Regions from separate parts of the Arthrobacter sp. NPDC080086 genome, predicted to be linked through region 2. Evidence: riboswitches for the same ligand, from Rfam matches in the RefSeq annotation. Region 2 holds a riboswitch; the other holds the start of a gene.

Region 1 (7,116 bases), on a different contig from region 2:
GTCCCGGGATTCGGGGATGAAGGAGGGCCCGAGCAGCAGCAAGGGCACGATGATGGGAACCGCCATCAGCAATACCGCGCCCCACCAGAGGTGCTCCACCAGCCAGCCGCCCAGCACCGGACCCAGGGCCGCGCCGCCGGAGAAGCCCGCTGCCCAGATGGCCACCGCCAGGCGACGCCGGTTCGGTTCCGGGAAGATGTTCCGGATCAGCGACAGCGTGGAGGGCATCAGCATGGCCCCGAAGAACCCCAGAGCCGCACGGCCGGCCACCAGCCACTCGGGGCCGGGGGCGAATGCCGTCGCGGCGGACACTGCCGCGAAGCCGGCTGCGCCGGTGAAAAGCAGCCGCCGGCGGCCGATCCGGTCCCCGAGGCTGCCCATCGCAACCAGCAGGCCTGCGAGCACCAGCGGGTACACATCGACCATCCAGAGCAGCTGGACGCCGGTGGCATTCAGGTCCCGGGCGATCGCGGGCAGGGCAAAGGTCAGTGCGGTGTTGTCGACCGCCACCAGGAGGACCGGGAACATCAGCAGCGACAACGCCAGCCAGTCCCGCCACGGCGCCCGGGAGCGCGTCGCGGGATGCCCGGCATCAGGAAGCAAGGTCTTCATCCGAATAACTGTACCGTCTGGACGGTATAGTTAAGAAATCCGGCGCCCACCGGGCATGATGGGAGCCATGCCCAGGAAACCCGTCGCCCGCGAGGCCGTCCTCGACGCCTTCGAATCTTTGCTCATTGCCGAGGGGGAGCGGGCCGCCACCCTCGACGCGGTGGCAAAGCGGGCCGGGGTCTCCAAGGGCGGCTTGCTGTACCACTTCCCGAACAAGGAGGCCATGATCGCGGTCCTCCTGGAACGGCTGGACCGGCTGCTGGCCGAGGACCTGGCCGCCATGGCCGCGGCGCCGGAGGGCGCCGCCGCCTACTTCATTAGGTCTTCGGTCTGGGCTGATACCGCCCTGGACCGGGTCTTCGTCGCGGCCACCCGGCTCGCCGAGGTGGCGCACGCCGAGACCCTGCGCCGCATGGCCGGTGTGCAGGCCAGTTGGCTGGAACTGCTCGCCGCCGACGTCGGGCCCGGAATGGCCAAGGCTGTGCTCTACATGGGGGACGGGCTGTATTTCAACGCCATGCTGGCCCGCAGTGCGGGTGCCACGCCGCTGGCGGTGGACGACGACGTCGAGAGCCTCCTCGCCGCCGTCGACCGCCTCCGCCCCTAAGGACGCTCCCTCACGTCCGGCACCTCTCCAGTGGACGATCCCTCACGTCCGGCGTCACTCAACGGGACGCTCCCTCACGTCCGGCGGCACTCCAGCGGATGCTCTCTCACGTCCGGCGTCACTCCAGCGGACGCTCCCTCAGATTTGGTGCTTCTCCGGCGGTCGCTCCCTCACGTCCGGCGTCACTCCGGCCGACGCTCCCTCACGTCCGGCGTTCATTTGAGGGACGCACCCGCAAGTCGGGTGAGCGGGCTTTCTGGAATTAACCTCCGAACCTGAGGGAGCGTCGTGGAAATGTAAGCCGGAGGTGAGGGAGGGTCGCGGGAAACCGCGCCGAAAGTGAGGGAGCGTCGGGCGGGGAGAAATGAAGTTTGCGGAGGCGGGCTCCGGCGTAGGACAATGAATGCTGTGACCATGGTCACGAGCAACTGAATATGCCTTTGATCTGCGGCGGGAGAGTCCTGCCAGTAGTACACGCAGGCGCCGTAGGAGCAAATCCTCCCCAGGAATCTCTCAGGCCCATGTACCGCCGCGGCGAGGCCACTCTGGAAAGCAGCGCGCCACAAGTCCCCCGGGATGCCGCGCTCACCGACGGTGCAAGCGGGACCCCGCCAAGGGTCCCGCGGAAACTCTCAGGTCCAATACAGAGCGGGGAGGAACCCGAATCACTGCGGCGTACCCTGCGCCGCCTTAGTTATGGAGTTCCTTGTGACCGTTACCTCAGCCTCCACGTCCTTCGTCGACAGGCATATCGGCGCCCGCCGCCAGGCCGACGTCGAGACCATGCTCAAGGCCGTCGGCTACGACACCGTTGACGCGCTCGTTGACACCGCCGTTCCCAAGGACATCCGTCAGGACTCCGGCCTGGCACTGACCGCCGCGCTGAGCGAGGTGGAGGTCCTGGCCGAGCTGCGCAAGCTCGCCGCCAAGAATAAGACCGCCGTGCAGATGATCGGCCAGGGCTACTACGACACCGTCACCCCGGCCGTCATCCGCCGCAACATCCTCGAAGCCCCGGCCTGGTACACCGCCTACACCCCGTACCAGCCCGAGATCTCCCAGGGCCGGCTCGAGGCCCTGCTGAACTTCCAGACCATGGTCCAGGACCTGGTGGGCCTGCCGATCGCCAACGCCTCGCTGCTGGACGAAGCAACCGCCGTCGCCGAGGCCGTGCTGATGATGCGCCGGGCCAACAAAAATAAGGACGCCCGCGACGGCAAGACCGTCATGGACGCCGACTGCCTGCCCCAGACCATCGCGATCGTCAAGGGCCGCGCCGAGGCCCTCGGCTTCGAGGTTGAGGTCGCCGACCTGTCCAAGGGTCTCCCGGAGGGTGCCATCAACGGCATCGTGCTGCAGCAGCCCGGCGCCTCCGGCCGCGTCCTCGACCACTCCGCCGTGATCGCCGAGGCCAAGGAACGCGGCGCGCTCGTCACCGTCGCCGCTGACCTGCTGTCCCTGACCCTGATCACCCCTCCCGGCGAGCAGGGCGCGGACATCGCCGTCGGCTCCGCCCAGCGCTTCGGCGTACCGCTGTTCTTCGGCGGCCCGCACGCGGCCTACATGGCAGTCCAGAAGGGCCTGGAGCGCTCCATGCCCGGCCGCCTGGTAGGCGTCTCCAAGGACTCCGCCGGCATCCCCGCCTACCGCCTGGCCCTGCAGACCCGCGAACAGCACATCCGCCGCGAGAAGGCCACCTCCAACATCTGCACCGCGCAGGCGCTGCTGGCCATCGTCGCCTCGTTCTACGCCGTCTACCACGGCCCCGACGGGCTCAAGGCCATCGCCGAGACCGTCCACGGCCACGCCCGGACCATCGCCGCATCGCTGAAGGCCGCCGGCCTGGACGTGCTGCAGACCTCGTTCTTCGACACCGTCACCGTCTCGGTGCCGGGGAAGGCCGCCGAGATCATCGCCGCCGCCGACGCCAAGGGCATCAACCTGCGTTCCATCGACGCCGATACTGTCGGCATCTCCGCCGATGAGGCCACGACGACGGCGATCGTCGCCGACGTCGTCGCCGCCTTCGGCGCGAGCGTGGCCGACCCTGCCTCAGGCACGGATACTGCCTTCGCCCTGGACTCCGCCGTCGAACGCAGCTCCGACTACCTCCAGCACCCGGTCTTCAACACCCACCGCTCCGAGACCCAGCTGCTGCGCTACATCCGCCGTCTCTCGGACCGCGACCTGGCCCTGGACCGCACCATGATCCCGCTGGGCTCCTGCACCATGAAGCTGAACGCCACGGCCGAGATGGAAGCCATCTCCTGGCCGGAATTCGCCTCCATCCACCCGTTCGCCCCGGAATCCCAGACCGCCGGCTGGCGCGAACTGATCGATGACCTCGAAGCGCAGCTGACCGAGATCACCGGCTACGACCAGGTCTCCATCCAGCCGAACGCCGGATCCCAGGGCGAGCTCGCCGGCCTGCTGGCCATCCGCGGCTACCACCTCTCCCGCGGCGACGAGCAGCGCAACGTCTGCCTCATCCCGGCCTCCGCGCACGGCACCAACGCCGCCTCCGCGGTGCTCGCCGGCATGAAGGTCATCGTCGTCGCCACCGACTCCGACGGCACCATCGACCACGCCGACCTGCAGGCCAAGATCGAGCAGCACAAGGACGCCCTGTCCTGCATCATGATCACCTACCCGTCCACGCACGGGGTGTACGACGCCGACGTCCGCGAGGTCTGCGACGCGATCCACGCCGCCGGCGGGCAGGTCTACATCGACGGCGCCAACCTCAACGCCCTCGTCGGCCTCGCCCAGCCGGGCCAGTTCGGCGGGGACGTCTCGCACCTGAACCTGCACAAGACCTTCTGCATCCCGCACGGCGGCGGCGGACCCGGCGTCGGCCCGGTCGCCGCCAAGGCCCACCTGGCACCGTTCATGCCCGGCAACGCGGCGGATCCGGCCAACGGCGCTGACAACACCCCGATCTCCGCCTCCCGCTACGGCTCCGCCGGCGTCCTGCCCATCTCCTGGGCCTACGTGAAGCTCATGGGCGGCGAGGGCCTGACCGAGGCCACGAAGTCGGCGCTGCTCGCGGCCAACTACATCGCGGCCCGCCTGAACGACTCCTTCCCGGTGCTCTACACCGGCGAGGGCGGCCTGGTGGCGCACGAGTGCATCCTGGACCTGCGCGAACTCACCGCCAAGACCGGCGTCACCGCCGAGGACGTCGCCAAGCGCCTGATCGACTACGGCTTCCACGCCCCCACCCTGGCGTTCCCCGTGGCCGGCACCCTGATGGTCGAACCCACCGAATCCGAGGATCTCGGCGAGATCGACCGGTTCATCACCGCGATGATCGCGATCCGCGCCGAGATCGACCAGGTCGCCCACGGCGACTTCACCGTCGAGCACAGCCCGCTGCGCAACGCCCCGCACACCGCGGCCGCGACCATCAGCACGGACTGGGACCGTTCCTACTCCCGCGAGCAGGCCGTCTTCCCGGTCCACACGCTCAAGCAGGACAAGTACTTCCCGCCGGTCGGCCGGATCGACGGCGCCGCCGGGGACCGCAACCTGATCTGCTCCTGCCCGCCGCTGTCCGAATTCGAAAACTGAGGCCACCGATGACTGAGAACTACACCGCCCTGTACGAAGAGCACAAGAAGCTCGGCGCCTCCTTCACCGACTTCGGCGGCTGGCAGATGCCGCTGAAGTACGGCTCCGAGCTCGCCGAACACCACGCCGTCCGCGCCTCCGCGGGCCTGTTCGACCTCTCCCACATGGGCGAGGTCTGGGTCACCGGCCCCGAGGCCGCGGCCTTCCTCGACTACGCCCTGGTTGGCAAGATCTCCGCCATGGCCGTCGGCAAGGCAAAGTACTCGCTGATCTGCAACGAAGACGGCGGCATCATCGACGACCTCATCACCTACCGCCGCCCGGCGGGGGCCGACGGTACGGACGCCTTCCTCGTGGTGCCCAACGCCGGCAACGCCAAGGTCGTCGCCGCGGCCCTGGCGGAGCGGGCCGGTTCTGCCCGGGAGGGCGGCTTCGACGTCACGGTCCGGGACGCGTCCGCCGAGATCTCGCTGGTCGCGGTCCAGGGCCCCAAGGCCGAAGCCATCCTGCTCCGCCTGGTTCCCGCCGCCCAGCACGAACTCGTCACCGGCCTGAAGTACTACGCCGCCGTCGAGGTGCCCTTCATGGTTGCCGGCGCCGGCAAGGACCTGCTGCTCGCCCGTACCGGTTACACCGGCGAGGACGGCTTCGAGATCTTCGTGGACAACGACGACGCCGCCGCCCTCTGGCAGGCGTTGATCGCCATCGCCGAGGAGGGGGAACTGACTCCGGCCGGGCTCGCCTCCCGTGACTCCCTGCGGCTGGAGGCCGGCATGCCGCTCTACGGCAACGAACTCTCGCTCCAGGGCGATCCCTTCGCCGCCGGCCTCGGCCCCGTCGTCGCCCTCTCCAAGGAGGCCGACTTCGTCGGCAAGGCCGCGCTCGCCGCCAAGAAGGACGCGGGCGCCGGCACCACCACCGGCCGCCGCCTCGTCGGGCTCAAGGGCCTCGGCCGCCGCGCCGGACGCAGCCACTACCCGGTCCTCAAGGACGGCGCCGTCGTCGGCGAAGTCACCTCCGGCCAGCCCTCACCCACCCTGGGCTACCCGGTGGCCATGGCCTACGTCGACGTCGCTTACACCGAACCCGGCACCGCCCTGGACATCGACCTGCGCGGCAAGCCCGAACCGTTCGAGGTCGTCGCTCTGCCGTTCTACAAGCGCCAGAAGTAACACTCCGTGGGCGCGCCCTCCAGGGGTGCGCCCACACGTTAGGCTTTTTACCCTCTAAACTTAGGAATTTTTCATGGCAAAAGTAGCTCCTGAACTGCAGTACTCCGACGAGCACGAGTGGGTTGCCCGGGAGGACGGCACCGACGTCGTCTCCATCGGCATCTCCGCCGTCGCGACCGACGCCCTCGGCGACATCGTCTACGTCGACCTGCCCGAGGTCGGCTCCACGGTCACCGCCGGGGAGACCTGCGGCGAGGTCGAGTCGACCAAGTCCGTGTCCGACCTGTACGCCCCCGTCACCGGCGAGGTCACCGAGACCAACTCCGCCGTCGTCGACGACCCGGCCCTGATCAACAGCGACCCGTACGGCGCCGGCTGGCTCTTCAAGGTCGCCGCCGTCTCCGACGGACCGCTCCTCTCCGCCCAGGACTACGCCTCCAAGAACGGCGGCGAACTGTGAGCGCGGCCGCAGGCACCCACACCGCAGCGTTTGAACAGGTTGTCTCCCCGTCCCTGGACGCGGACCTCTCGGAGCTGGACCCGGAGATCGCCGCGAAGATCGACGCCGAACTCGCCCGCCAGCGCGACGGCCTGGAGATGATCGCCTCCGAGAACCACACCGCCCGCGCGGTCATGCAGGCGCAGGGCTCGGTCCTGACGAACAAGTACGCCGAAGGCTACCCGGGCAAGCGCTACTACGGCGGCTGCGAGCACGTCGACGTGATCGAGCAGCTCGCCATCGACCGCGTGAAGGCCCTGTTCGGCGCCGAATTCGCGAACGTCCAGCCGCACTCCGGCGCCCAGGCCAACGCCTCCGTCATGCACGCCCTGATCCGTCCGGGCGACACCATCATGGGCCTGAACCTGGCCCACGGCGGCCACCTGACCCACGGCATGAAGATCAACTTCTCCGGCCGGCTTTACAACGTCATCCCGTACCAGGTGCGCGAGGACGACCACCGGATCGACATGGCCGAGGTCGAGCGCCTGGCGCACGAGCACAAGCCGCAGCTGATCGTCGCCGGCTGGTCCGCCTACGCCCGCCAGCTCGACTTCGCGGAATTCCGCCGGATCGCCGACGCCGTCGGCGCCTACCTGATGGTGGACATGGCGCACTTCGCCGGCCTCGTCGCCGCCGGGCTGCACCCCTCCCCG
Region 2 (7,116 bases):
GTGACAGCGGCGATGTGCTTGGGTTCGAAGCCCTTGTCCAGGATCAGGTGCGCGATCTTCTGCGTGATCACGCGCGTCTTGCCCGAGCCCGCTCCGGCCAGCACCAGGCACGGGCCGTCGAGGTAGTGCACACCTTCGGATTGGGCAGCATTGAGCCCGTGGGCGAGACCAGAAGACATGGGGACAGGCGGAGAAAAGCGGGCGGGAAGGTACAGCGGAGGGCGATGGTAGCACGCGTGGGTCGTCGCCCTGAACACCCCGGTCCGCCGCGGATTGCACCCTTTCAAGCGCAGTAGTGGATCAGCGTTTTCTTATTCATTCTTAGCAAAAGGTCGGCCGGCCGGCTGAAAAATGCGGCGTTTTCCAATTGCGTGATGAATGAGATTCCGTGTATGTGGGCAAATTATTGATCGGCGTCAAATCTGGAAATAAGAATTTCCCAATGTTTGAGATTTACTGTTGAGGTGATCCATGATTAATATGCTATACACATGTTGCCACGATCCATATTTCAGCGTTGTTCCCTGACTTTCTTGTAAGACTATTCTGATATCAGAAAATCCACAATTTATTGCCATTGGTGCAAAAACTTGAAAAATTGATTCATTGATTTCTACAAACTCTGCAGTCGCCATCCATCGTCTTGGATTGGCGCGGAATTCCACTTTTATCTCTGCAGAGGTATTGAAATGAACAAGGCATATCGTGTCGTTTTCAACAAAGCGACCGGCGTATGGGCAGCGGTTTCTGAGATTGCGCGTGGGCGCGGGAAGGGGCGGACTGCGGTGAAGGCGGTTGGCTCTGCACTAATTGCGGGTGCAGCTTCGCTTTCCGCACCTGGGGCGATTGCCCAAGTCTTGATTGAGCAGCCTGATGCTGATGGACCAATCTCTTTTGGTAGAAATGCCACCGGCGCAGTCGTCGACTTTACAAACCAAGGGAACAATACTCGTCGCCTTACTGGCATTGAAAATGGCGTCGCGTCATCCGATGCCGTGACTGTCAATCAGCTCAATAGCACTCTCAATTACCTAGGCGCTCGCATCAGCACCGTAAATGGAGCTGTCATTCCCCCGAGCTACACGTTGGGCCCAGACAGCACGGGTGGAACAACGTACTCCACCGTGCCTGGGGCATTGGGTAACCTCGACGATCGCATCAAGACCAACACCACCAAAGTCAACAACCTGGACAACATCGCCGTCAAGTACGACACCGACGCGACCACCGGGGACAAGCTGAACTCCGTCACACTCGACAGCGGCACTAGCACGACGGGTGTCGCCATCCATAACGTCGCCAATGGCGATGTGGCCAAGGACAGCAAGGACGCCGTCAATGGTGGTCAACTGTTCGACGTCAAGAGTACGGCTGAGCAGGCTGCGAAGGCTGCCGCCAATTCTGTTCAGTACGACACCGACCCGACCACAGGCGACAAGCTGAACTCCGTCACGCTCGACAGCGGCACCAGCACGACGGGTGTCGCTATCCATAACGTCGCCAACGGCGATGTGGTTAAGGACAGCAAGGACGCCGTCAACGGTGGCCAACTGTTCGACGTCAAGAGCACGGCTGAGCAGGCTGCAAAGGCTGCCGCCAACTCTGTTCAGTACGACACCGACCCGACCACGGGCGACAAGCTGAACTCCGTCACACTCGACAGCGGCACCAGCACGACGGGTGTCGCCATCCATAACGTCGCCAATGGCGATGTGGCCAAGGACAGCAAGGACGCCGTCAACGGTGGTCAACTGTTCGACGTCAAGAGCACGGCTGAGCAGGCTGCAAAGGCTGCCGCCAATTCTGTTCAGTACGACGCAGCCGGTGACACTATCACGCTCAAGAATCCGACTGGTGGCACTGGCCCAGTGCAGATCAAGAACGTGAAAGCGGGTACGGATGACACCGACGCCGTAAACTTCAAGCAGCTTAAAGACGCAGGCCTAGTGGGCAATGATGGCAAGCTGGCCAACGCCGTGACATACGACAGCGATAAGAAAGACAGCGTCACGCTGGGTGGCCTGAAGGACGACGGCACGGGCACCATGGTTCCTGCAACGGCGCCGGTCAAGCTGTCGAACATCGCCAATGGCGTGAATGCCAACGATGCCGTCAACTTCAGCCAGCTCAATGGCGTTGGCAGCGCACTGGGCGGTGGCGCTTCCTTCAACAACGGCGTGTGGACAGGCCCAACGTATTCGTTCCAAAACGGGGACAAGTACCATGATGTCGGCGGTGCACTCGACAACCTGGACAAGCGCGTTTTCAGCCTGGAAGGCGGCTCGACGGGCGGCGGCCAAGACAACCCCCGATTTGTCGGCAGCGGCGGCGGCGAAATCCGTGGCCCGAAAGAGGAGGCGCAGGCTACCGGCAACTACGCGACGGCAGCAGGTGCCAACGCGGTGGCGTCGGCGGCGAACAGCGTCGCCCTGGGCGCCAACTCGGTCGCAGACCGCGAGAACACCGTGTCCGTGGGTTCTGTCGGTAACGAACGCATCATCACCAATGTGAAGGCCGGCGTGAACGATACCGATGCAGTCAACTACGGCCAGTTCAAGGACGTCAAGGCGCAAGCTGACGCCACCCAACAAGCCGTGGGCAATTTGCAGAGCCAGGTCAACCAGATCGACGGCAAGGTCAACCGCGTGGGCGCCATGAACGCTGCAATGTCGACCATGGTGGCCAGCGCGGCCGGTCTGCAGACCGACAACCGCATGGCGATCGGCACGGGTCTGTATCGCGGTGAAACGGCACTGGCGATCGGCTACCAGCGCAAGATCGGCTCGCGCGCCACGGTAACGATCGGCGGCTCCACCGCTGGCGGCAAGGAGTACAACGTGGGCGTGGGCGCTGGTTTCGGCTGGTAACCCAACGGCGTTGATTGTTTGAAGTTTGCGGACGCGTACCTCACGGGCGCGTCCGTTTTTGTTTGCGCGCCGACTTGCACGTCGCACGCAATCGTTTGTGCCCCTCGCTTTCTCCGTTGGCGTTACACGGCTTACGCGCTGTTACACGACCGCAGTCAGCTTTGCGCCGGAACGCTTCGTTATAGACAGGACAGCGGCTGAATCGGTCAGCCGCCCACCGGAGGAAAACCATGAACCGCATCGTCAAAGTCCTGGCTGTCACTGCCGTCGCCCTGTCCGCCACCACTGGCGCCTTCGCACAAACGCAATGGCAGAAAGATCACCCGCGCCGCGCCGAGGTCAACCACCGCTTGGCCAACCAGAACAAGCGCATCCATAACGAGGTGAAGGAAGGCGAAATCACCAAGAGCCAAGCCAAGGCGCTGCACAAGGAGGATCGCCAGATCCGTCAGGAAGAGCGCGACATGGCCGCCCAGAACGGGGGCCACATCACCAAGCAGGAACAACGCACGCTGAACCAGCAGGAAAACCAGGTGAGCCGCCAGATCGGCAAGTGAGCGGCAACTGAGCCGCGTTTCCGACGACCCGCGATCGGCCGCACCTCGGGCTGGGCGATATCGACACGCCGCGCGAGGTGCGGCCAGTTTTTTGGACAGCGTGACCGCCAAAAAACGCCGCCGATTTGTCCTGATTGACAATCCCAGCCCCCTTCCGTACATTCCGCGCATCCATCCGGGAGAGCGCGCCAGCCACATCAGGTCTGTCGCCGCCGAAGGGGTAGCACCCGAAAACTCTCAGGCATCCAGGACCGGGTGGATCGGCCAGACATGCGTCTGACCGCACTCTGGAGAGCTGGCGCTGCACGACCACTGCAGGCGCCCACCGAAGGGGCTCACGAACCGGCGCGCACCGCTATGCGTACCGCGCTTCGCAATCTCTCAGGTACCAAGGACAGAGGGGCCATCTGCGCGGCTTGCATCTTCATGGCGTCACCATGAGGCATCAGGCTGCGCAGGTGGCCTTTTTGCTTTTCTGGTCCCGAATAACGCGCCACGCCGAGGCCACCGGCGGCGCCCAAGCCGAGAGATTCCATGACGCTCCAACACACGCCGCTCAATGCCATCCACCGCTCGCTGGGCGCCCGCATGGTCGACTTTGGCGGCTGGGACATGCCCGTCAACTATGGCTCCCAGATCGAAGAACACCATGCTGTGCGGCAAGACGCCGGTATCTTCGACGTCTCGCACATGTGCGTGGTCGACCTCACCGGCGCGCGCGTGCGCGACTTCCTGCGTGGGCTGCTCGCCAACAACGTCGACAAGCTGCAAACCCCGGGCAAGGCGCTCTACAGCTGCATGCTCAACCCCAAGGGCGGCGTGATCGACGATCTGATCGTCTACTTCTTCCGTGAAGACTGGTTCCGCCTGGTCGTGAACGCCGGCACCGCACCGACTGATCTCGAATGGATCGTCGCGCAGAACGAAGCCGCCGGCACAGGCGTGACCATCACCCCGCGCCGCTCCGATAACAACGCCGGCGCCGAGCCGCTGGGCATCCTCGCGGTGCAGGGCCCGAACGCGCGCGCCAAGACCTATGCCGCGCTGCCCGGCACGCAGGCCGTGGGCGAGGCGCTCAAGCCATTCAACGCGGGCTTTGTCACCGTCGACGGCGTGGGCGAAATCATGGTCGCGCGCACCGGCTACACCGGTGAAGACGGCTTTGAGCTGGTCGTGCCCGCCGCGCAGATCGCCGGCGTATGGGAGCGCCTGCTGCAGGCCGGCGTGCGCCCGGCAGGCCTCGGCGCACGCGACACGCTGCGTCTGGAAGCCGGCATGAACCTCTATGGCCAGGACATGGATGAGCACGTCTCGCCGCTCGACGCCGGCCTCGCCTGGACGGTCGATTTGCAAAGCGAGCGCGACTTCATCGGCAAGGCTGCGCTGCAAGCCGGCGGCCAGCGCGACCAGTTCGTCGGCCTGATCCTGCGTGACAAGGGCGGCGTACTGCGCGCCCACCAGAAAGTCATCACCCCCGCCGGTGACGGCGAGATCACCAGCGGCACCTTCAGCCCGAGCCTGTCGCTCTCCATCGCGTTGGCGCGCTTGCCCAAGGATGTCGCCATCGGCACCGACGTGCAGGTCGAGATCCGCGACCGCAAGTTGACCGCGACTGTGGTTAAACTGCCGTTCGTGCGCAATGGCAAGGCGCTGGTCAGCTGAACCCGAATTCCCATCATTCCAATCTTCCGGAGAAACCTTTCATGAGCAACGTCCCCGCCGATCTGAAGTACACCGAACACGACGAGTGGATCCGCGTTGAAGCCGACGGCACGCTGACCATCGGCATCACCGATTACGCGCAAGATGCGTTGGGCGACATCGTGTTCCTCGAGTTGCCGGACGCTGGCCGCACCGTCGCCAGGGACGAAGCGATTGCCGTGGTGGAATCGGTCAAGGCGGCTTCCGACATCTACGCGCCGGTGTCGGGCGAAATCGTCGCCAAGAATGAGGATGCTGTCGACGCGCCGGAGTCGGTCAACGCTGGTGCTTACGACGCGTGGCTGTTCAAGATCAAGCCGGCCAACGCCGACGACGTGAACGCCCTGATGTCGGCTGCGCAGTACGAAGCCAAGATCGGCTAAGCCGGTCCCCAAGCCGATGCGCGCTCAGACCTGCGCCGTGTCGGCTTTTTGCCTGAATTTCGAGCCCTTGCCATGAACGCTCCGCACCCCGCTTCCTCGGCGCTTGCTGCCGAACGCCCCACCCTGGCTGACCTGGAGGCGCGCGACGCCTTCGCACATCGCCACATCGGCCCGTCGGCCGACGAGCAAGCGCAGATGCTTGCCGCGCTCGGCTACGACAGCCGCGCCGCGCTGATCGACGCCGTGATCCCGCCCGCCATTCGTCGCCAAGACGGCATGCCGCTGGGCGAATTCACGCAACCGCTGACTGAAGAAGCGGCGCTGGCCAAGCTGCGCGGCATCGCCGGGCAGAACCGCGTGGTCAAGAGCCTGATCGGCCAGGGCTATTACGGCACGCACACGCCGGGCGTGATCCTGCGCAACATCCTTGAGAACCCGGCTTGGTACACGGCCTACACGCCGTATCAGCCCGAAATCTCGCAGGGCCGCCTGGAGGCGATGCTGAACTTCCAGCAGATGGTGATCGACCTCACGGCGATGGACATCGCCAACGCGTCGATGCTGGACGAAGCCACCGCCGCTGCGGAAGCGATGACGCTGCTGCAACGCATTGGCAAGTCGAAGTCGACCGTGTTCTTCGTGGCCGACGACGTGCTGCCGCAAACGCTGGAAGTCGTGCGCACGCGTGCCGAGCCGATCGGCGTGCAAGTGGTAACCGGCCCCGCTGCTGACGCTGCCAAGCACGACGCCTTTGGCGTGCTGCTGCAATACCCCGGCGCCAACGGTGCGCTGCTGGGTGATCTGTCGACATACCAAGCGCTGACCGATGCCGTGCATGCTGCGGGCGGTCTGGTGGTTGCAGCCGCTGACCTGCTGGCGCTCACGCTGCTGGTGGCCCCGGGCGAATGGGGTGCCGATGTGGTCATCGGCAACACGCAGCGCTTTGGCGTGCCGTTCGGCTTTGGCGGCCCGCACGCCGGTTACATGGCTGTGCGCGATGCATTCAAGCGCTCGATGCCCGGTCGCCTCGTTGGCGTAACGGTGGATGCGCAAGGCAACTCCGCCTACCGCCTCGCGCTGCAGACGCGCGAGCAGCACATCCGCCGCGAGAAAGCCACCTCGAACATCTGTACCGCGCAGGTGCTGCTGGGCGTGATGGCATCGATGTACGCCGTCTACCACGGCCCGCAAGGCCTGAAGCGCATCGCCCAGCGCGTGCACCGCCTGACCGCCACGCTGGCCGCCGGCCTGCGCGCGATCGGCTACACGCTGGAATCCGACGCCTTCTTCGATACGCTAACGGTCGCCACCGGCCCGCGCACGGCCAACCTGCACATCGCTGCACAGGCGCATGGCATCAACCTGCGGCAGATTGACGATGCGCGCCTGGGCATCTCGCTGGATGAGACCGTCACGCGCGCCGATGTGGTCGCGCTGTGGGATGTCTTCGCACACGCCGCTCACGCGGCTGCGCCGGACTTCGACAAGACCGAAGCGGGCGTTGCCGATGCGTACCCGGCATCGCTCATCCGCCAAAGCGCGTACCTCACGCACCCGGTGTTCAATGCGCACCACTCCGAGCACGAAATGCTGCGCTACCTGCGCAGC

What was found. Region 2 has a riboswitch for glycine ahead of gcvT (glycine cleavage system aminomethyltransferase GcvT). Riboswitches for the same ligand answer to the same signal wherever they lie in the genome.
Region 1: another riboswitch for glycine. It lies ahead of gcvP (aminomethyl-transferring glycine dehydrogenase); the one in region 2 lies ahead of gcvT (glycine cleavage system aminomethyltransferase GcvT).

The regions. Positions count from the first base shown of each region.
Region 1 is NZ_JBFBKP010000024.1:4,247-11,362, forward strand. It holds gene AB0305_RS10385 (MFS transporter) at 1-612, opposite strand, end outside; gene AB0305_RS10390 (TetR/AcrR family transcriptional regulator) at 680-1,219, shown strand; glycine riboswitch at 1,661-1,758, shown strand; gene gcvP (aminomethyl-transferring glycine dehydrogenase) at 1,928-4,789, shown strand; gene gcvT (glycine cleavage system aminomethyltransferase GcvT) at 4,798-5,961, shown strand; gene gcvH (glycine cleavage system protein GcvH) at 6,035-6,421, shown strand; gene glyA (serine hydroxymethyltransferase) at 6,418-7,116, shown strand, end outside.
Region 2 is NZ_JBFBKP010000002.1:40,951-48,066, reverse strand. It holds gene AB0305_RS01370 (UvrD-helicase domain-containing protein) at 1-179, opposite strand, end outside; gene AB0305_RS01365 (hypothetical protein) at 417-635, opposite strand; gene AB0305_RS01360 (ESPR-type extended signal peptide-containing protein) at 690-2,867, shown strand; gene AB0305_RS01355 (hypothetical protein) at 3,098-3,424, shown strand; glycine riboswitch at 3,591-3,688, shown strand; glycine riboswitch at 3,702-3,832, shown strand; gene gcvT (glycine cleavage system aminomethyltransferase GcvT) at 3,959-5,086, shown strand; gene gcvH (glycine cleavage system protein GcvH) at 5,128-5,508, shown strand; gene gcvP (aminomethyl-transferring glycine dehydrogenase) at 5,581-7,116, shown strand, end outside.